DNA from 2 places in the Mediterraneibacter faecis genome. Region 1 is predicted to be linked to the other one. Evidence: predicted binding sites of a transcription regulator. Region 1 holds the regulator's gene; the other holds the start of a gene.
The links. The regulator NrdR, encoded in region 1, represses ribonucleotide reductase genes. The targets are predictions, from matches to a motif close to CACAANATNTTGTG.
Positions count from the first base shown of each region.

Region 2: the regulator NrdR is predicted to act here: its motif matches at 3,591-3,604, upstream of nrdD (anaerobic ribonucleoside-triphosphate reductase).

Region 1 covers NZ_AP043803.1:201,527-212,441, forward strand. Annotated here, with positions in the region: rRNA gene ACZ47Z_RS00980 (16S ribosomal RNA) at 3-1,533, shown strand; rRNA gene rrf (5S ribosomal RNA) at 1,600-1,717, shown strand; rRNA gene ACZ47Z_RS00990 (23S ribosomal RNA) at 2,125-5,014, shown strand; gene ACZ47Z_RS00995 (4'-phosphopantetheinyl transferase family protein) at 5,255-5,866, shown strand; gene ACZ47Z_RS01000 (peptide deformylase) at 5,868-6,278, shown strand; gene cutA (divalent cation tolerance protein CutA) at 6,310-6,639, shown strand; gene ACZ47Z_RS01010 (YlmC/YmxH family sporulation protein) at 6,756-7,010, shown strand; gene nrdR (transcriptional regulator NrdR) at 7,063-7,512, shown strand; gene truA (tRNA pseudouridine(38-40) synthase TruA) at 7,595-8,329, shown strand; gene ACZ47Z_RS01025 (exodeoxyribonuclease III) at 8,419-9,171, shown strand; gene ACZ47Z_RS01030 (CobW family GTP-binding protein) at 9,193-10,419, shown strand; gene ACZ47Z_RS01035 (TIGR03943 family putative permease subunit) at 10,516-10,915, shown strand, end outside.
Region 2 covers NZ_AP043803.1:2,040,933-2,051,847, forward strand. Annotated here, with positions in the region: gene ACZ47Z_RS09660 (IS3 family transposase) at 1-966, shown strand, start outside; gene nrdD (anaerobic ribonucleoside-triphosphate reductase) at 1,401-3,560, opposite strand; gene ACZ47Z_RS09670 (alanine/glycine:cation symporter family protein) at 3,931-5,343, opposite strand; glycine riboswitch at 5,346-5,452, opposite strand; gene ACZ47Z_RS09675 (flavodoxin) at 5,606-6,031, opposite strand; gene ACZ47Z_RS09680 (DUF3793 family protein) at 6,033-6,644, opposite strand; gene ACZ47Z_RS09685 (hypothetical protein) at 6,923-7,342, shown strand; gene ACZ47Z_RS09690 (hypothetical protein) at 7,463-9,145, opposite strand; gene ACZ47Z_RS09695 (TrkH family potassium uptake protein) at 9,356-10,801, opposite strand; gene trkA (Trk system potassium transporter TrkA) at 10,812-10,915, opposite strand, start outside.

The DNA of each region.
Region 1 (10,915 bases):
CTTTTAACGAGAGTTTGATCCTGGCTCAGGATGAACGCTGGCGGCGTGCTTAACACATGCAAGTCGAACGAAGCACCTTGATTTGATTCTCCGGATGAAGATCTTGGTGACTGAGTGGCGGACGGGTGAGTAACGCGTGGGTAACCTGCCTCATACAGGGGGATAACAGTTAGAAATGACTGCTAATACCGCATAAGACCACAGCACCGCATGGTGCAGGGGTAAAAACTCCGGTGGTATGAGATGGACCCGCGTCTGATTAGGTAGTTGGTGGGGTAACGGCCTACCAAGCCGACGATCAGTAGCCGACCTGAGAGGGTGACCGGCCACATTGGGACTGAGACACGGCCCAAACTCCTACGGGAGGCAGCAGTGGGGAATATTGCACAATGGGGGAAACCCTGATGCAGCGACGCCGCGTGAGCGATGAAGTATTTCGGTATGTAAAGCTCTATCAGCAGGGAAGAAAATGACGGTACCTGACTAAGAAGCACCGGCTAAATACGTGCCAGCAGCCGCGGTAATACGTATGGTGCAAGCGTTATCCGGATTTACTGGGTGTAAAGGGAGCGTAGACGGAGTGGCAAGTCTGATGTGAAAACCCGGGGCTCAACCCCGGGACTGCATTGGAAACTGTCAATCTAGAGTACCGGAGAGGTAAGCGGAATTCCTAGTGTAGCGGTGAAATGCGTAGATATTAGGAGGAACACCAGTGGCGAAGGCGGCTTACTGGACGGTAACTGACGTTGAGGCTCGAAAGCGTGGGGAGCAAACAGGATTAGATACCCTGGTAGTCCACGCCGTAAACGATGACTACTAGGTGTCGGGCAGCAAAGCTGTTCGGTGCCGCAGCAAACGCAATAAGTAGTCCACCTGGGGAGTACGTTCGCAAGAATGAAACTCAAAGGAATTGACGGGGACCCGCACAAGCGGTGGAGCATGTGGTTTAATTCGAAGCAACGCGAAGAACCTTACCTGCTCTTGACATCTCCCTGACCGGCAAGTAATGTTGCCTTTCCTTCGGGACAGGGATGACAGGTGGTGCATGGTTGTCGTCAGCTCGTGTCGTGAGATGTTGGGTTAAGTCCCGCAACGAGCGCAACCCCTATCTTTAGTAGCCAGCGGTTCGGCCGGGCACTCTAGAGAGACTGCCAGGGATAACCTGGAGGAAGGTGGGGATGACGTCAAATCATCATGCCCCTTATGAGCAGGGCTACACACGTGCTACAATGGCGTAAACAAAGGGAGGCAGAACCGCGAGGTCGAGCAAATCCCAAAAATAACGTCTCAGTTCGGATTGTAGTCTGCAACTCGACTACATGAAGCTGGAATCGCTAGTAATCGCGAATCAGAATGTCGCGGTGAATACGTTCCCGGGTCTTGTACACACCGCCCGTCACACCATGGGAGTCAGTAACGCCCGAAGTCAGTGACCCAACCGTAAGGAGGGAGCTGCCGAAGGTGGGACCGATAACTGGGGTGAAGTCGTAACAAGGTAGCCGTATCGGAAGGTGCGGCTGGATCACCTCCTTTCTAAGGAAGAAAAAAGTAGAGAGTTTTTACTGTTGTCTATTGTTGGGTTATCAAGTAACCAAAGCTTTTGGTGGCGATGCGCTTAGGGGTAACACCCGTTCCCATCCCGAACACGATGGTAAAGACCTAAGCGGCCGATGGTACTGCACTGGAGACGGTGTGGGAGAGTAGGTGGCCGCCAAATTAAAAGAAAGAAACTAAGGCAGAGACGCTGCCGAAGTTGAACATATAGATACAGGCAAAGATGAGCAACAACTTATCACCGCCAACCCAATCAGCAGGGCAGTGCTGTTATGATAGCTGGTTTCACCAGTGATTAGATATACAAAGAGATTTGTGTATGTAATGACTGATGAAAATATCAGTCGGATGAAGAACTGAATAAGGACTTCATCTTATGTACCTTGAAAACTGCATATAGTAAAAATCAATAGATTTAGATAAATATCTAATCAAGACATCCGAGGTAATGTTAACAACATTAACTTACAGTCTGAAGAAAACAGACTTAAAATAAATTGACTATCACCAACGCATACAACGCTATGTATGTGTGGACATTATCCCATTCCCGTGGGATGAGGTCGAGTTGGTTATGCTGATAAGAGCGTATGGTGGATGCCTTGGCACTAAGAGCCGATGAAAGACGTGATAAGCTGCGAAAAGCTTCGGGGAGGAGCAAATATCCTTTGATCCGGAGATTTCTGAATGGGGAAACCTACTTGAGCAAACCTCAAGTATCCTTAAGCCAATACATAACTTAAGGAAGGGAACCCGGTGAACTGAAACATCTAAGTAGCCGGAGGAAGAGAAAACAACATGTGATTCTGTGAGTAGCGGCGAGCGAAAACGGAAGAGCCCAAACCAGCGTGCGTGCATGCTGGGGTTCGGACCGCGGAATTGATTCAACGAGTTTAGCAGAACGGTTTTGGGAAAGCCGGCCAGAGAGGGTGAAAGCCCCGTAAGCGAAAGACGAGTTGACATGGCGGGATCCAGAGTACCACGAGACACGTGGAACCTTGTGGGAAGATGCGGGGACCACCCCGTAAGGCTAAATACTACTTAGTGACCGATAGCGCATAGTACTGTGAAGGAAAGGTGAAAAGGACCCCGGGAGGGGAGTGAAAAAGAACCTGAAACCATATGTTTACAAGCTGTGGAAGAGCTTTATATGCTCAACCGCGTACTTTTTGTAGAACGGTCCGGCGAGTTACGCTGGCTGGCGAGGTTAAGGACTAAAGGTCCGGAGCCGAAGGGAAACCAAGTCTGAATAGGGCGCATAGTCAGTCGGAGTAGACCCGAAACCGGGTGATCTATCCATGTCCAGGTTGAAGTTGCCGTAAAAGGCAATGGAGGACCGAACCCACATCCGTTGAAAAGGGTGGGGATGAGGTGTGGATAGGGGAGAAATTCCAATCGAACCCGGAGATAGCTGGTTCTCCTCGAAATAGCTTTAGGGCTAGCCTCATACGAGTCTTGCGGAGGTAGAGCACTGAATTCCTAAGGGGGCGTCAAAGCTTACTAAGGGATATCAAACTCCGAATGCCGTGTAGATGATGTATGGGAGTCAGACGATCCGAGATAAGTTGGGTGGTCAAAAGGGAAAGAGCCCAGACCAACAGCTAAGGCCCCAAAATGTGTGTTAAGTGGAAAAGGATGTGGGATTTCGAAGACAACTAGGATGTTGGCTCAGAAGCAGCCATTCATTCAAAGAGTGCGTAATAGCTCACTAGTCGAGAGGTCCTGCGCCGAAAATGTCCGGGGCTAAAACACACTGCCGAAGCTTTGGAATTGAGAATTCAATTGGTAGAGGAGCATTCTTAAAGGGACGAAGCAGTACCGAAAGGAGCTGTGGACTTTTAAGAAGAGAGAATGCCGGAATGAGTAGCGAGAGGAAGGTGGGAATCCTTCCGGCCGAATATCTAAGGTTTCCAGAGTAAAGCTGATCTGCTCTGGGTAAGTCGGGGCCTAAGGCGAGGTCGAAAGACGTAGTCGATGGATAACAGGTTGAAATTCCTGTACTATCCTGTAACAGAACTGTGGGGACACAGGCAGAGAGCGTGAGCCGGGAATGGAAAGACCGGTACAAGCGAGGTAGGAGAAGAGTTGGCAAATCCGCTCTTTAATCTGAAGACGTGATGTGGACTGAAAATAAGTAGGGAAGCACGTGAGCTGACTGTCAAGAAAAGCCGCTATTGTTTGCAGGATACCCGTACCGTAAACCGACACAGGTGGATGAGGAGAGAATCCTAAGGCCGACGGGAGAAGCATTGTTAAGGAACTCGGCAAAATGACTCCGTAACTTCGGGAGAAGGAGTGCCAGTAAGATGGCCGCAGAGAATTGGCCCAAGCAACTGTTTAGCAAAAACACAGGTCTATGCAAAACCGAAAGGTGAGGTATATGGGCTGACGCCTGCCCGGTGCTGGAAGGTTAAGGGGAGAGGTTAGCGCAAGCGAAGCTTTGAACTTAAGCCCCAGTAAACGGCGGCCGTAACTATAACGGTCCTAAGGTAGCGAAATTCCTTGTCGGGTAAGTTCCGACCCGCACGAAAGGCGTAATGATTTGGGCACTGTCTCAACAATGCACCCGGTGAAATTGAAATACCAGTGAAGATGCTGGTTACCTGCGCCAGGACGGAAAGACCCCATGGAGCTTTACTCCAGCTTGATACTGGGATTCGGTATTGCATGTACAGGATAGGTGGGAGGCTAGGAAATGGTAACGCCAGTTGCCATGGAGCCAATGTTGGGATACCACCCTTGCAGTACTGGGTTTCTAACCAGCAGCCGTGATCCGGCTGGGGGACAATGTCAGGTGGGGAGTTTGACTGGGGCGGTCGCCTCCGAAAGGGTATCGGAGGCGCTCAAAGGTTCCCTCAGAATGGTTGGAAACCATTCGAAGAGTGCAAAGGCAGAAGGGAGCTTGACTGCGACACCGACGGGTGGAGCAGGTACGAAAGTAGGACTTAGTGATCCGGTGGTATAAAGTGGGATTGCCATCGCTCAACGGATAAAAGCTACCCTGGGGATAACAGGCTTATCACTCCCAAGAGTTCACATCGACGGAGTGGTTTGGCACCTCGATGTCGGCTCATCGCATCCTGGGGCTGAAGTAGGTCCCAAGGGTTGGGCTGTTCGCCCATTAAAGCGGTACGCGAGCTGGGTTCAGAACGTCGTGAGACAGTTCGGTCCCTATCCGGCGTGGGCGTAAGATATTTGAGAGGAGCTGTCCTTAGTACGAGAGGACCGGGATGGACTGGCCGCTGGTGTATCTGTTGTCTTACCAAAGGCATAGCAGAGTAGCCAAGCCGGGAAGGGATAAACGCTGAAGGCATCTAAGCGTGAAGCCCCCCTCAAGATGAGATATCTCATAACGTCAAGTTAGTAAGACCCCTTGAAGACGACGAGGTAGATAGGGCAGAGGTGGAAGTGTGGTAACACATGGAGCTGACTGTTACTAATAGGTCGAGGGCATAACCAAAGCAGTGATAGGTTTGGATGATGATGTTGGTTTTGACTGTATGTAGTTTTGAAGGTACATGGAATATAGACAGGAATGAGAAGCAGTGCGAAAGCGCTGTTTTTTTCTTGCAAAAAAATCAAGTTTCTTGACAAAGAAAAGATTTTGCTATATGTATATATCAGATGAGGATTGTGTGTCTCACGGCAAAAATGCTGGTGGCATTCTTGAAAAAAGTATATAGAAAAGATGGGACAATAAATGACCAAGGGAAGAATCATAATAGCTGATATAGAAAAAATATCATGTAAGGAAGAGTGGATTCTCTCACAGATAGCACAAAGATATGTTGAAAAGTATCAGAAGCATAAGAGAGAAACGGATAAAAAACAGGAGCTGATAGCGGGATATCTTTTAAAAGAGTATTTAGGTGTAGAAAATGATGCTCAGCTTGTAATGAATAAAAATGGGAAGCCTATGCTTGTGGATGCGAGAAAACATTTTAACCTGTCACATAGCGGTAAATATGTAGTTCTAGCGATTGCTGATCAGGAAGTAGGCATTGATATTGAACGTGTGCGTCCGTATCATGAAGCTACAGCGAAGAAGATATTTTCGAATGAAATACAAAATGCAATCTCTGAACTTTGTGGGGAGGAAAAAGACCGGATATTTACTCAATTATGGACAGAACTAGAAGCGAAGCTGAAAGTAAAAGGCATTGGATTTAGCAAAGAATGGGAAAATGAAAAAGCAAAGGAATATTTTATTGAGACAAGATGTATAGATGAATATTATGTAAGCTTAGCGACAAAAGAAAAAATTTCTATAGAAACAGAATGGTTTGCAGGGAATGGAAAGGAAGTAAAATAGTATGATTAAGCCTATTATGAGAGACATATTTTTCTTAAATCAGAAATCAGAATTGGCAACAGAAGCGGATAAGCAGGTGGCAATAGATCTGCTGGATACACTGAAAGCAAATGAAGCAGGCTGTGTAGGAATGGCTGCGAATATGATCGGAGTAAAAAAGAGAATCATTGCAGTGAATATGGGGTTGTTTAATATTGCTATGTTTAATCCGAAAATCGTGAAACGCACAGGCGCTTATGAGACGGAAGAAGGTTGTCTGTCATTGGATGGAGTGCGAAGCTGCAGACGTTATCAGGAAATAGAAGTTGAATATCAGGATATGAATTTCAAAAAGAGAAGAGAAAAATACAGTGGATGGACGGCTCAGATCATTCAGCATGAAATAGATCATTGCGATGGGATTTTGATATAAATTTTGTTTGTGCATTGAGGAGGTGTGTCGCATGGATTTCAAGTATTGCAAATTAGAAATCTTTATTCCAGAAACACATATTTCGCAGCTACAGAAAGCATTGCAGTCAGTAGATGCCGGTCATATAGGAAATTATGATTCCTGTATGTCCTGCTCCAAGGTCACCAGTTACTGGAGACCATTAGATGGAACTTCTCCTTACATTGGAAATGTAGGAGAGATTAGTTGTGAGCCGGAAGTGAAAGTTGAAGTGACTGTATTTACAGAAAAAGTGGATGAAACAATTCAGGCAATTAAAGAGATACATCCATATGAGGAACCGGTAATCAATGCATTGCCGATTTATCGGACAAGCTTTTAAGGGAAAAAGAAGTCTTACGATCAGACAGAAAGGAGACTTCTTTTATTATACAACAGATTCTGATTTCATGCATAGAATAGTTAAGAGAAAATATCGGCAATCATGGAATAATGCCTATGAGATTTTGCGAATTGAAGGAAAAGGAAGTTGTGAATATCTGCAATGGCAAGTGCCTTGGAGGTGTAGTAGATCTGCAGATAAATGTATGCTCCGGTGCGATAGAAGCATTGATTGTTCCTGGGCCGGGAAAGTTCTGTGGATTCTTTGGAACGGATAGCGAATATGTGATACCATTTGCATGTATAAAGAAGATTGGACCGGATATTATTCTTGTGGAAATTAAAGAAGAAAAGTTTTTGCAAAAATATTAGACATTGTGTATAATGAAGGCAATAAGATACGTGGAAAGGCGGAGTGGATTATATGAAGTGTCCATATTGTGGCAATCCAGATACAAGAGTGATTGATTCCAGACCAGCAGAGGATAATAGTTCTATCAGAAGAAGACGTTCCTGTGATGAATGTGGTAAGCGTTTTACAACTTATGAAAAGGTAGAAACGATCCCACTGATTGTAATTAAGAAAGATAATAACCGTGAACAGTATGAAAGAGCGAAGATAGAGAATGGAGTTCTGAATGCATGCTACAAGCGTCCGGTTCCGGCTGAAGAGATTCAAAAGACAATTGATGCGATTGAACTGTCAATTTTTAATCGTGAAGAGAAAGAAATCCCAAGCAGTGAGATTGGTGAAATTGTTATGGAGAATTTGAAGGCATTGGATCCGGTTGCATATGTCAGATTTGCATCTGTCTACAGAGAGTTCAAAGATGCGAATACATTCATGGATGAATTGAAGAAATTTCTAAAATAATAAAAATCGGTTATACTCTGTTCGTGAGTATAACCGATTTCAATCTTTCGGAGAATGTTAGTATATTACACGGGAGGCGAGAATGAGAACTTATAAATTAACAATTGCTTATGACGGAACTGCATATCAGGGATGGCAGAGACAGGCAAACACAGAGAACACTTTGCAGGGAACTCTGGAGCGAACAATTTCGTCAGTGGCAGGATATCCAGTGGAGATTGATGGTTCAGGACGAACAGATGCAGGTGTTCATGCGAATGGACAGACTGCAACAGTAGTTCTTTCTGGTCAGGTGGAGGATGGATTTTTTACAGAAAAGATAAATTCAAGATTACCCGGAGATATTCGGATTTTAGATGCAGAGCTTGTGAGGAATGGATTTCATGCGAGAAAAAGTGCAGTTGGAAAAAGATACATTTATCAGCTGGATTTGGCGGAGAAACCAGATGTATTCACAAGACGATATACATATCATTTTCCGCAGAGATTGGATTTAGATGCGATGAGAAAGGCAGCACAATTGTTGATTGGCACGTATGAGTTTGCCGGATATACGGATAAAAAGGATGAAAAGTCCACAAAAAGAACAATTTATGCTATAATGATTTGCGGACAAGGAAGCAAAGTCAGTATTCAATATGAAGGAACAGGATTTCTTTACCATATGGTAAGGATTTTGACAGGAACTTTGCTGGAAGTTGGAACCGGAGCACGAAGCATAGAGAGTGTGAAGGAACCTTTGAAATCAAAAGATAGAAGTCAGGCTGGATTTTTAGCACCTGCAAGAGGGTTATTCCTTGATGAGGTGTATTATTGATTCGGTTATGGAAAGTTGCTGATTATTCACAGAAGAGTTGGCGAATGGACGGTGAACAGCAACACTCTTGAAAGGGAGGATGCAGCGTATTGAAATTAATATCATGGAATGTAAATGGTATTCGTGCCTGTGTACAGAAAGGATTTCTTGATTTCTTTCATGAGGCAGATGCGGATATCTTCTGTATTCAAGAGACGAAGATGCAGGAAGGACAGCTAAATCTGGAATTAGAAGGCTATTATCAGTATTGGAATTATGCTGTGAAGAAGGGATATTCCGGAACAGCTGTGTTTACAAAGAAAGAACCATTGTCGGTGAGTTATGGAATCGGTATTGAGGAGCATGACCAGGAAGGACGTGTGATTACGTGTGAATTTGAAGAGTTTTATTTCGTCACAGTATACACACCAAATTCTCAGAATGGGCTGGCAAGGTTAGATTACAGAATGAAGTGGGAGGATGACTTCCGCACTTATCTGAAGAAGTTAGAAGAGACAAAGCCGGTGATTGTGACTGGAGATATGAATGTAGCGCACAAAGAGATTGATCTTAAGAATCCGAAGACCAACCGTAAGAATGCAGGTTTTACGGATGAGGAAAGACAGAAGTTTACTGAACTTCTGGATGCAGGATTTATTGATACATTCCGGTACTTTTATCCGGAGCAGACAGGAATCTATTCCTGGTGGTCTTATCGTTTCAGTGCCAGGGCGAAGAATGCAGGCTGGCGTATCGACTACTTCTGTGTCTCGGAAAGTTTAAAGGACAGACTGGACGATGCGAAGATACTTACAGATATTATGGGATCAGATCATTGCCCGGTTGAATTGGATTTGAAATAATAGAAAGAGGAGAAGAGAACAATGACAAAGATTGACATTATTTCAGGATTTCTTGGAGCAGGAAAGACAACTTTAATTAAGAAGCTTCTTTCTGACGCATACAAGGGAGAACAGGTTGTATTGATCGAGAATGAATTTGGAGAGATCGGTATTGATGGTGGATTTTTGAAGGAAGCAGGAATTGAGATTCGTGAGATGAATTCAGGATGTATCTGTTGTTCACTGGTTGGAGATTTTGGGAAATCTCTTCATGAGGTCGTAGATACTTATCATCCGGATCGTATTCTGATTGAGCCATCAGGAGTTGGAAAGCTTTCTGATGTAATCAAGGCTGTACAGGATGTTCAGGGTGAAATCGATGCAGAGCTCAATAGCTTTACAACAGTTGTAGATGTAACAAAGTGCAAGATTTACCGTAAGAACTTTGGCGAATTTTTCAGCAATCAGATTGAATATGCAGGTGCAGTTATTTTAAGCCGTACAGATAAAGCGAAACCGGAGAAGATTCAGGAAAGTGTTGCACTGTTAAGAGAACTGAATGAAAAAGCTCCAATCATCACAACACCGATCGAGCAGCTTCCGGGCGAGAAGATTCTTGAAACAATGGAATCAATCAAATCTCTTGAAGATGAGTTACTCGCAGAAGTAGCCAAGGAAGTACATGATCATGAACATCATCACCACCACGATCATGAAGAGTGCGATCACGAGCATCATCACCATCACGATCATGAAGAGTGTGATCACGAGCATCATCACCACGATCATGAAGAGTGTGATCACGAGCATCATCACCATCACGATCATGAAGAGTGTGATCACGAGCGTCATCACCACGATCATGAAGAGTGCGATCACGAGCATCATCACCACCACGATCATGAAGAGCATGAGCACCATCATCATGACGGAGAGTGCAGTTGTGGATGTGGACATCACCATCATGATCATGAAGGCCATCATCATGCAGATGAAGTTTTCACAAGCTGGGGTAAAGAGACAATTCATACTTATACAAAGGATGAGGTCAGTGCAATTCTGAAGACTCTTGAAGAGGACGGCTCTTACGGAAATGTACTCCGTGCAAAAGGAATGGTTGCAGGTGCAGACGGTGAGTGGATTTACTTTGATATGGTTCCAGAGGAACATGAAGTAAGAACAGGAGCACCGGAATACACAGGAAGAATCTGTGTGATCGGAGCAGAGCTTAACGAAGACAAGCTTGCAGAATTATTTAAGCTGAAATAAAAAGGATAAGCAAAGCAGTACCCCATAGGGGGCTACGTAGCATTATGTAATAACAGATGTCTTCTGCGAAAGGGAGACGGAATGGAGATAGATATGATGAAAGAGCCAGATGTTATGGTTTATCTGATGACAGGTTTTCTTGATAGTGGAAAGACACAGTTTCTGAATTTTACATTGTCACAGGACTACTTCCAGATCGACGGTAAGACACTTCTGATTCTTTGTGAAGAGGGAGAAGAAGAGTATGATCCGAGAGAATTGCTGAAGTATGGTGTCATTATTGAGACTGTAGAAGATAAAGAAGATCTGACAGAAGAATGGCTGGAAGAGATGAATAAGAAGCACAAGCCGGAACGTGTGGTTATCGAGTATAACGGTATGTGGCAGGTGAGTGAATTTGAGAAGATGAAGCTTCCGGCAGGCTGGGCTATTGAGCAGAAGATCACAACGGTAGATGCAAGTACTTTTCAGATGTATCTGACAAACTTAAAACCAC
Region 2 (10,915 bases), 1.5 Mb from region 1:
GAAAATAAATTTGCAATCATCCATGAAACCCTTGGTAAAGCCAATAATACATTGTCGGTAAAAATGCTTTGTGAAATCGCTGGCGTTTCGAGATCTGGTTATTATAATTGGGTAAAAGCAGCAGATAAACGGAATGAAAAGGAAAGGCAGGACAGAGCTGATTTCGAACTGATCTTAATGGCTTATAGCTTCAGGGGATATGATAAAGGAGCCCAGGGAATATATATGAGATTGCTGCATATGGAACCACCTGTAATCATGAACGTCAAGAAAATAAGACGATTAATGAAAAAGTATGGACTTATATGCAGTATACGAAAAGCAAATCCTTACAGACGGATAGCAAAAGCAATAAAGACAAATAATGTTGCAGAGAATCTTGTAAAGCGGGAATTTGAGAAATATGGAGCAAGAAAGACACTGCTTACGGATATTACGTATATTCCATATGATGGGCGTTTCTGCTATTTGTCAACGATCATAGATGCTTTTACGAAGCAGATATTATCCTATGTGTTGAGTGAATCATTGGATGTTGATTTTGTACTTGAAACAGTGAATCGGATGGTTGAAAAACACGGAATTTCTCTTGCAACAGATACTATCATACATAGTGATCAGGGATGCCATTATACAAGCTGTAGCTTTATTCAATTGGTAAAGGATAAAGGGCTGAGACAGTCCATGTCCAGGAAAGGTAACTGCTGGGATAATGCACCGCAGGAAAGCTTCTTTGGACGTATGAAAGATCATATAGGAGAAAGAATACGAAAATGTACAACATATAAAGAAATACAAAACGTTATAGATGACTGGATGGATTATTATAATAATGACAGATATCAATGGAGGTTGGCCAGACTATCCCCCAATGAATACTACCAGTATATAATAACAGGTATATATCCGATAAAAGGGCGAGTCCCTTTAACAGATATAAAAGATGAAGAAGGTAAAGAAAGGTAATGATATAGCCATCTACTGGCCGGAAAATAAAAATCCCTTCTTCTTAATTTGTCCTTGACAAGGGGTACACTTTAAACAGGATTAATCAGCTGATTTTGAAATTGTCCGAACTAAACAGAACTGATGAGATTCTCAAGGCAGCTGCTGACAGGGAATATCAGAAGAAATTATTAAAAGAGTTTGGGCTTTAAAAAAGTCCAAACTCTAGGGATGGCACTACTTGCTGAAACTTTACATCCGTATCATCATGTTATAAACAAACAGACACAAGATTTTTGAACGTAGAAAAACAAAATACATTAAACCACACTTTGCTTTTGTTAAGGACATTTATTTCATACTCTCTAGCAACATGTAAAAAGAGCCTGACGATTAGTCGTCAAGCTCCATTTTTACTTTTGAAAACAATTCCTGTTACAAATACAATTGTGATTCTACAGATGCAGAACTCTCTCCTTGATCTCCTGCGTTCTTCCCTGATTCCAAAACTGTGTTCCGATATATCCGCAGGTACGTCTTGCAACATTCAGTGTATCCTGGTTGCGGTTTCCGCAATGTGGACACTCCCATACGAGCTTTCCTTCCTCATCTGTTATAATCTGGATCTCTCCGTCATATCCACATTCCTGACAGTAATCACTCTTTGTATTCAGCTCCGCATACATAATGTTGTCATAAATGAAACGGATGACCTGAAGTACGGCTGCAATGTTGTCTTTCATGTCCGGAACTTCTACATAGCTGATGGCTCCACCGGAAGAAAGTGCCTGGAACTGAGATTCAAACTTCAGTTTTGAGAAAGCATCAATCTCTTCTCCGACAAATACATGATAGCTGTTTGTAATATAACTCTTATCTGTAATTCCAGGAACAATGCCAAATCTCTTCTGCAGACATTTTGCGAACTTATAGGTTGTACTTTCAATCGGTGAACCATAGATACTGAAAGCAACGTTCGTCTCCTCTTTCCACTGGTTACATGCATCGTTCATGTGCTTCATAACATCCAGTGCAAATGGTGTAGCATCCGGATCTGTATGGGATTTTCCTGTCATATATTTCACACACTCGTAAAGTCCTGCATATCCAAGAGAAATCGTTGAATATCCTCCATAGAGAAGTTTATCAATCGGTTCTCCCTTCTTCAGGCGGGCAAGTGCTCCGAACTGCCACAGAATCGGTGCTGCGTCAGACAGTGTTCCTTTCAGACGGTTGTGTCTGCACATCAATGCGCGATAGCAAAGTTCCAGTCTGTCATCAAAGATCTTCCAGAACTTATCCATATCTCCACCGGAAGAAAGTGCAACATCAACAAGGTTGATCGTAACAACTCCCTGATTGAAACGTCCGTAGAACTTGTAGTTTCCGTTCTCGTCTTTCCATGGGCTTAAGCAGCTTCTGCATCCCATAACCGGGAAACAATTTCCTTCTTTAAGCTCTTTCATCTTTTTCTCGGAAATATAATCCGGAACAAGACGCTTTGCAGTACACTTTGCAGCAAGTTCTGTCAGATAATAATATTCGCTTCCTTCTTCGATATTATCTTCTTCCAGAACATAAATCAGTTTCGGGAATGCCGGTGTCACCCATACTCCGGCTTCATTCTTAACTCCCTGATAACGCTGACGAAGTGTCTCTTCGATAATCATCGCCAGGTCTTTCTTCTCTCTCTCGTTCTTTGCTTCATTCAGATACATGAAAACTGTAAGGAACGGTGCCTGTCCGTTAGTTGTCATCAGTGTGATCACCTGATATTCGATTGTCTGGACACCCTTTGTGATCTCTTTCTTCAGTCTTCTCTCTACGATCTCATTGAGCACATCTTCCGGATATTCCATTCCGACCAGCTCCTGCTCAGTGATCACTTCCTTACGGATCTTCTCTCTGGAAACATCTACAAACGGTGCTAGATGAGTAAGTGAGATACTCTGTCCACCATACTGGTTACTTGCAACCTGAGCAATGATCTGCGTTGCGATATTACATGCTGTAGAGAAGCTGTGTGGTTTTTCAATCATTGTACCGCTGATCACAGTTCCGTTCTGAAGCATGTCCTCAAGATTTACAAGATCACAATTGTGCATATGCTGTGCATAATAGTCAGAATCATGGAAGTGAATGATTCCTTCTCTGTCTGCCTCCACAATATCATGTGGGAGAAGCATTCTTGTTGTCAGGTCACGGCTGACCTCTCCTGCCATATAATCTCTCTGTACGCTATTGACTGCCGGGTTCTTGTTCGAGTTCTCCTGCTTTACATCCTCGTTGTTGTACTCAATCAGTGACAGAATACGATTGTCTGTTGTATTCGCCTTACGTACGAGGGATCTCTTATAACGATATCTTACATACTTACGTGCAAGTTCAAAAGCTCCGGTAGCCATAATCTGATTCTCTACCATATCCTGGATCTCTTCTACGGATACTGCACGATTCAACTTGTTACACTTAAATTCCACATATTCTGCGATATCTTCAATCTGGCTGTCTGTCAGCGTACGCTCCCCATTATCCTTATCCGCTTTCGTCACAGCAACCACGATTTTCTGTATATCAAATATCTCTTCCGACCCATTTCGCTTGATAATTTTCATTGATCAGTCTCCTCACTTTTCTTATTCTCGCACGATATCTTGTGTTTTATTCGTTTCTATCGTGCTGTCTGATACTTATTCTAATACAAAATATAGTATAATGCAATCCCTAAAACACAGTATCATGTATTTTCAGAACATCTGCTACATTTTTTGAGTTTTTCATTTAACTGATAATCTTTTCTCTATCTGTTATACAAAATCAAAACTGCCTATGAATTATCTGTCTACTCATTCTCCTTTCACACCTGTGGAAAAGGCAGCCAAACAGTCCTTATTCAAGGGCTTTGGCTGCCTTTTCTTTCGTTTTATTTCAGGTAATAATTCTATTTATTTTTCGAATTCACAGACAATTCGGTCAATTCTTTTTCTAATAAGATCCGTTATGTTTTGCATGGAAATCTCTTGTCTCTTTGACGATCACTCCGTTCAATGCAAGAAGTGCAATCAAGTTCGGGAATGCCATCAGTGCATTGAAGATATCCGCGATATTCCATACTGCTTTTACTGTCATATATGGTCCAATGAATACTGCAAGGATATACAGGATACGATATCCCATTACAACAGCCTTATTTCTGTTAAACAGGTATTCCACACATCTCTCGCCGTAATAGTTCCATCCGAGAATTGTTGTGAATGCAAAGAATACAAGACACAGCATCAGGGAGAACGTCGCTACAAACGGTGGGAATGGAAGTCCTTTCTGGAAAGCATCCATTGTGATTGCCACACCTTCAAGTTCCGGGTTCAGCCAGGAACCGGCGATCACGATAGAAAGTCCTGTCATTGTACAGATTACAATTGTATCAATAAATGTTCCTGTCATAGATACAAGGCCCTGACGAACCGGATCTTTTGTTCTTGCAGCAGCTGCTGCGATCGGTGCACTACCAAGTCCGGACTCGTTCGAGAAGATTCCTCTTGCAACACCTTTCTGCATTGCTACAAACATGGATCCAACAGCTCCTCCCGCAAGCGCACTTCCTGTAAATGCAGATTTCACGATAGAAGCCAGTGCTGCCGGAACAGCTGTGATATTTGTAATAATGATGATTACTGCAAGTCCTACATAAAGAACCGCCATAAATGGTACGATAATCTCAGATACTTTTGCAATTCTCTGGATTCCTCCAAGAACAACAAGACCTACACACACTGTCAGGAATAATCCTGCAACTACAGTCGCCCATGAATAATTTCCACCAAACAGTGAAACTGTATGTGCCATATCCGGATCAAAGAAGTTCTTAACCGCAGATGCGATACTATTCACCTGTGTAAATGTACCGATTCCAAAGAGACCAACTCCGGCTCCGAAGAATGCGAAAATCTTCGCAAGCCATGTCCACTTCTTACCCATTCCGTTTTCAATATAATAGAATGGTCCACCAAGTACATGCCCATCTTTATCAATTGTACGATATTTGATTGCCAGAAGACCTTCTGCGTATTTTGTCGCCATTCCAAAGAATGCCGCAATAACCATCCAGAACAACGCTCCCGGACCACCAAGTGCGATTGCTGTTGCAACACCTGTGATATTACCGGTTCCGATTGTTGCTGACAGAGCTGTACAAAGTGCTCCAAAGCTGGTCACTTCTCCGCTACCGTCTTCTTCATCTTTAAACATGAATTTGAAAGCTTTGCCAAGATGCCTGATCTGTACAAGACCAAGTCTGGCTGTTAGAAAGATACCTGTTGCCATGATGAGGCAGATTAACGGAAGCCCCCACACAGCATTGTCGATTGCAGTGATAATTTTGTCGATTTGTGCAAACATTTCTTTATTCCTCCATCCTTTTGCCTGAGAGACTCGCGGCATGTAACTGCATCCATGACCGCTTACACCTTCGGCGCTCTTTTTAAAGAGACTCTCCTGAGTATTGTTGTCATTTACGTCAGATGTAAATGACAACAAATTTTTCTCTTTCGTGCTTTAACACGATAGAAGTAAGAATAGCACTATGTTATAAGAAATGCAATATATTTCCGGCAGTTTTTTCAATTAAGATTACTAATATTCATTAATAAGATACTATTGTTTACTCTGCCAACTCTTTTCCTGCTGCCTTCAGCTCTTCCAGCACATCATCTTCTGGGGCATCATTTGCAATGATTCCTTCTTCACGGATCAACTGAGCTCCGGCATTTTTCATGCGATCTGCCCAATCTCTCATCCATTCTCCGTCTCCCCATCCATAAGAACCAAACAAAAGAATCTTCTTTCCTGAAACAAGAGATTCCAATTCTTCTACAAATGGCTCCATCTCAGATTCTTCGAGCACCTCGGCCCCCATCGCCGGGCATCCAAGCGCTAACGCATCTACCGCCGCCACTGTTTTTGCATCTGCATTTCCTACTTCCAGAAGTTCTGCTTCCTGACCTGCCGCTTTGATTCCTTCGACAACCGCCTCTGCCATTGCCTGTGTATTACCGGTTCCACTCCAATATACAACTGATATACTCATTTTATAAATTCCTCCACTTTCTTTGATTCAATGCGATTTCACGGATGTTTTTCCCATCCAGATACTCATTTACCGCGCAATCTTTTGCTCGGTCATATTCATGAAAAATCATTCTCGCTTTTTCAGGATTACTATATACTTTCCAGTATCCTGTCATAATAAAATCTTTGCCATCTTTTTCAATAAAGCTCTGCACATCTGCCGTCGGATATCCGAGAAAAGCTCCAATCTCATGTGGGAATCCAATTCCTTGTGCAGTACACTCGCAGATACGTTCTGACAGATGTGCCAGCATTTCCTCGATATTGCTTTCCTTATATCCGTATTGTCCGATCAGTTCGCGGAGTTTTGGCTGGTTCATATATTCTTCCAGCTCTTTGGGGCGATAGAAAAGGACAAGGCATTTCCCCTCTGAGCAGGATAATTTATAAAAATTGATCTCCATCCCGGAAAACATTTCTTCCAATTCAGAATATGATTCATTTTCCATTGAAATCAGGCCTGATACTTTAAGCCCTTTCAGAAAAGGCGCACACTGTAATATAACCTGAAACCCAAGCCTTACCTTCCGGTCTTTATTTTTTAGATAGTAGGATAATACTTCCGTCGGCATATCGTTCTCCTTAGCTTTATTTTGAGAATGGTTTTCATTCAATCATTATGTTAACATAAATGAAAATGATTTTCAATACAGTTTTTGAGAACTTTTCTCATTACCATGGTGGCATCTTACCACTCATTTCTTATGGTAATTCCGCATAAAACTTTTTCAAATTTTAACACTTTTTTAGTTGTTACTCACATATCTTTAGTGTATAATAAATTTATAAATATTTGAGAGGTGAGAAAATCTCAAACATTATACACACTTACATAAAGGAGAGATTCGCCATGGTAAATTTAATCACAGGCCCAAGAGGCAGCGGAAAAACACAGCAGATGATCGATCTTGCAAACGAGAAGGTTAAGACTTCTTCCGGTAATGTCGTATTTATTAAAAGGAGCAGCAAAGACACTTATTCTGTAGATTTCAATATCCGTGTCATCAAGATGGCTGATTATCCTGACATCCTTACCTTAGAAGAATTCGTAGGTTTCCTCTATGGTATGGCTGCTGGCAATCACGATATCGAGGCTGTTTTCATTGACAGTATCTTAAAGCAGGCTAATATCACATTAGAAAGTCTTCCGACATTTATCGAGAAATTAAATAAGATTTCCGAAGATGCCAAGATTGACTTCTACCTCAGCGTCAGCGCAGATAAAGCTGCGATTGCAGATGTTGACACACTTGGATGCACAGTTCTGTAAGCATTTACAGCGTAGTGTAACACAGGATTCGCCCTTCTGGGTCTGAATTAAATGTTTTCAGGAATCAAAAAAGAAGTACTTCCGTTCTCCGGTTGTACTTCTTTTTTTCGCTTCTTTCTCTTATTCTGTCTGTGCAGAATCCCCTGCCGTATCTTCTGCCTGCTCTTCTTTCGCAGCTTTTGTGCTGATCTGTTCACTCGCTTTTCCATTCAGGGAAAGAACTGTATCCACCTGCTCCCCCTTCTTATACTCAACTGTGACTTCATCTCCGACATTAAACCGGATAATATCAATAAAATCTACAACAGATACATCAAAGATCTCATCCGAACCTTCAAGCATGATATAATAATGAGAATCACCGTCTATAACGCCCTGGGCGATCTTTGTGATCTTAGCTGTCAGTGTCTCTACGGATCTTGTATCCTCAGCTTCTGTCTTGATCCCATTCTTATACATCAGATTAGTGTAAGACTCCTCGCATTCACTGACCGTATCTCCAATTGCAACAATCTGATATTTCTGCACATTTACCATCGCATACTTCTTCACCAGACCGGCATCATCCTTCAATGCAATGAAATAGGTCGGTTCACCGGAAATATTTAAAAGCAGTGGGAATGTTGCCGTATAGTGCAGATTCTGTACCTGCCCTTCTGCGGAAGACATCGCTGAACTCTCTGTTGCTCCTTCAATCTCATAGAACTTTGTCTCCATTGTTCTCTGATTCATCAGAACAAACCCTACATTCGACTGGTCTCCGGTAATCGAGGTAACACCTGTGTATACCCATACATCGTCATCGATTGCAAGATAATTGTATCCGTCAGTTGTATTCAGGCAGTCTTTCTGCCCCAATACACTATTAAAGAAACCATGTTTCAATGTTCCGTGATAATTATAAAGCTCAACTAACAGATCTGCGGAATATACTCTGTCAACCCACTGTGGGACATCCTCAACTGCATAATCCTTCGTTTCTCCTGTGATTGCATTGCAAAGTACAACTCTTCCGATTGTTGTTCCACCGAATAATCCGATATTGTATTTCTTCACCGGGCAGATCCAGTACGGAACCCCGTCTTCATCAATTTCAAAACTCAGATCATTAAAAATATAGGTCGGATAGTTAAATCTCAGATGACGGTAAATATTTCTGTTAAAATGATCACTTGTCGTGTACTTCATCCCTTCACTCAGTTTTACGAGTTCCGTATTCTGTGTTGCCATATCAATCTTGATATAGGCCGGGATTCCTTCTCTCATGTTCGTAAACCATTTGATCACGCTGGCATATTTCAAAGGAGAAACTCTCACCGGCTGATCCTGATAGTTGATCTGGGAATACAGTTCATCTACCTCGAACTGGGATACCATATCTACCATACTTCCCATCTTCCTGTCACCGAGAAGCTCTGCTGAATCCTTATCCAGCAATGGAATCTGATCAAAAGATAATTCTTCGATATCTTTCGTAAATTCTCCATTCTTCACCGTCAAAAGTTCCTGATACTTCTTCGCATTCACAATTGGAGAAGACAAAACTGATCCTGCCACATATGCGATCACAAGCACCGCAAGGATTCCAAGGATCACCTTTAATCCCTTTGACTCTTTCCAGTCGTAACGGTTTAAATTTTTCTTTCTGATAAATACCACAGCTGCCAGAATGACCAACACCACAAGATACATCCAGAATTCTGATGCATGAATATTGATCGCCGGGAGTGTCACATAGTAATAGATTCCAATCAACAGAATCACTCCTATGACAGCTGTCACTTTCATTTTAAATTTGTTCATCTCACCTCTTCCTTTCTTCAACAAGGTTCTTTCATTTTACCATAGAACAAAGAATGTGCCAAGGCACATTCTTGCGTCTGTGGCGGTCGCTTGCGACACCTAGCGGAGCGTTTTTATATATTAGGGAAGCTTTCCTAATATATAAAAATAAAATGTGCGAAAAAATCTGTTTCATTCCAATTTTCCCGCACATGATTAACAAAAAATCGTCTAGAATCTTCTTCTCCAGAGTTCCGGAGAAAGAAGAAGCAGGTATGGGAAGATCTCTAATCTTCCGATTAGCATATCAAAGCAGAATACCAGCTTGGATAATGCTGAGAATGGGTGAAAATTCATCACCGGACCAACCTTTGAAATACCTGGTCCTACATTGCTCATCGTAGTAAGTACGCCACTAAATGTTGTCGCAAAATCAAAATTATCAATAGAAACGAGTAAAATTGATACGATCAGAATCATAATGTAACACGTCAGATAGAGATTTACATTCTTCAATGTATCCTGTCCGATTTTTTTACCATTGACTTTAATGATCGTAACTGCATTTGGATGTAACATCTTACGTACTTCTCTGCGGATTGATTTCACGATGATCAATAAACGGCTTACTTTAATACCTCCTCCGGTGGATCCTGCACAGGCTCCCACAAACATAAGTGCCAATAATATTGATTTCGAGAGTTCCGGCCACTGGTCATAATCTGCGGTTGCAAATCCGGTTGTCGTAATGATCGAACCGACCTGGAAAGATGCATAACGGAATGCATGTGCAACCGTTCCATAAATCTTGAGGATATTTCCTGTGATTATAGCGATTGACACACCTACTATTCCAAGATATGCCCACAGCTCTTCATTTTTCAGAATGGATTTCCAGTCTTTGAGCAATATGAAAAAGTACAAGTTAAAGTTAATTCCAAACAAAATCATAAATACTGTGATCACACCATCAATATATGCACTGTCGTAGAAGCTGACGCTTGCAGCTCTATTAGAAAATCCTCCCGTTCCGGCAGTACTGAATGCATGTAAAAGTGCATCATACAGGTTCATTCCGCCAAAGAGCAGGAAAACCACTTCTGCTGCTGTCAGTACAAAGTACATTCCATACAAAATCCGTGCCGTATGTCTTGCCTTTGGTACAAGCTTATCCGCCTCCGGTCCCGGTACTTCCGCACGCATGAGCGGCATTGCATTCTCATCATCCAGAGATGTGAGCATCATAACAAATACAAGTACTCCCATACCACCGATCCAGTGTGTAAAGCTTCGCCAGAAGGAAATTCCCATTGGCAGAGCCTCGATATCTACCAGAATTGTAGACCCGGTTGTAGTGAAACCGGAAATTGTCTCAAAAAGTGCATCAATATAATATGGAATACTTCCCGAAATCACAAACGGAAGCGCTCCGAATGCGGACCATAAAATCCATGCAAGCCCAACAATAACAAAACCTTCTTTTCCGTAAATCTGCTTTGAAGCCGGAAGCTTCCTTCCGAACACCATATAAATTACGAGCAGGATTGCTGCTACAATCAGAAAAGAAATTACGCTTTTTTCATGATATATCAGGGAAACCAACGCTGGGATCAGCAGAAGTAATCCTTCGACTCCCATCATTTTCCCCAAAATATATACTATCATCTTCTTATTCATCGCGCTGCACCTACATTAAAATATCTTTAATATCTTCAATCTGTTTTTCCATCGTGATAATGATTACATTATCTCCTACCTGAATACAATCATCTCCGCTCGGAAGAATGATCT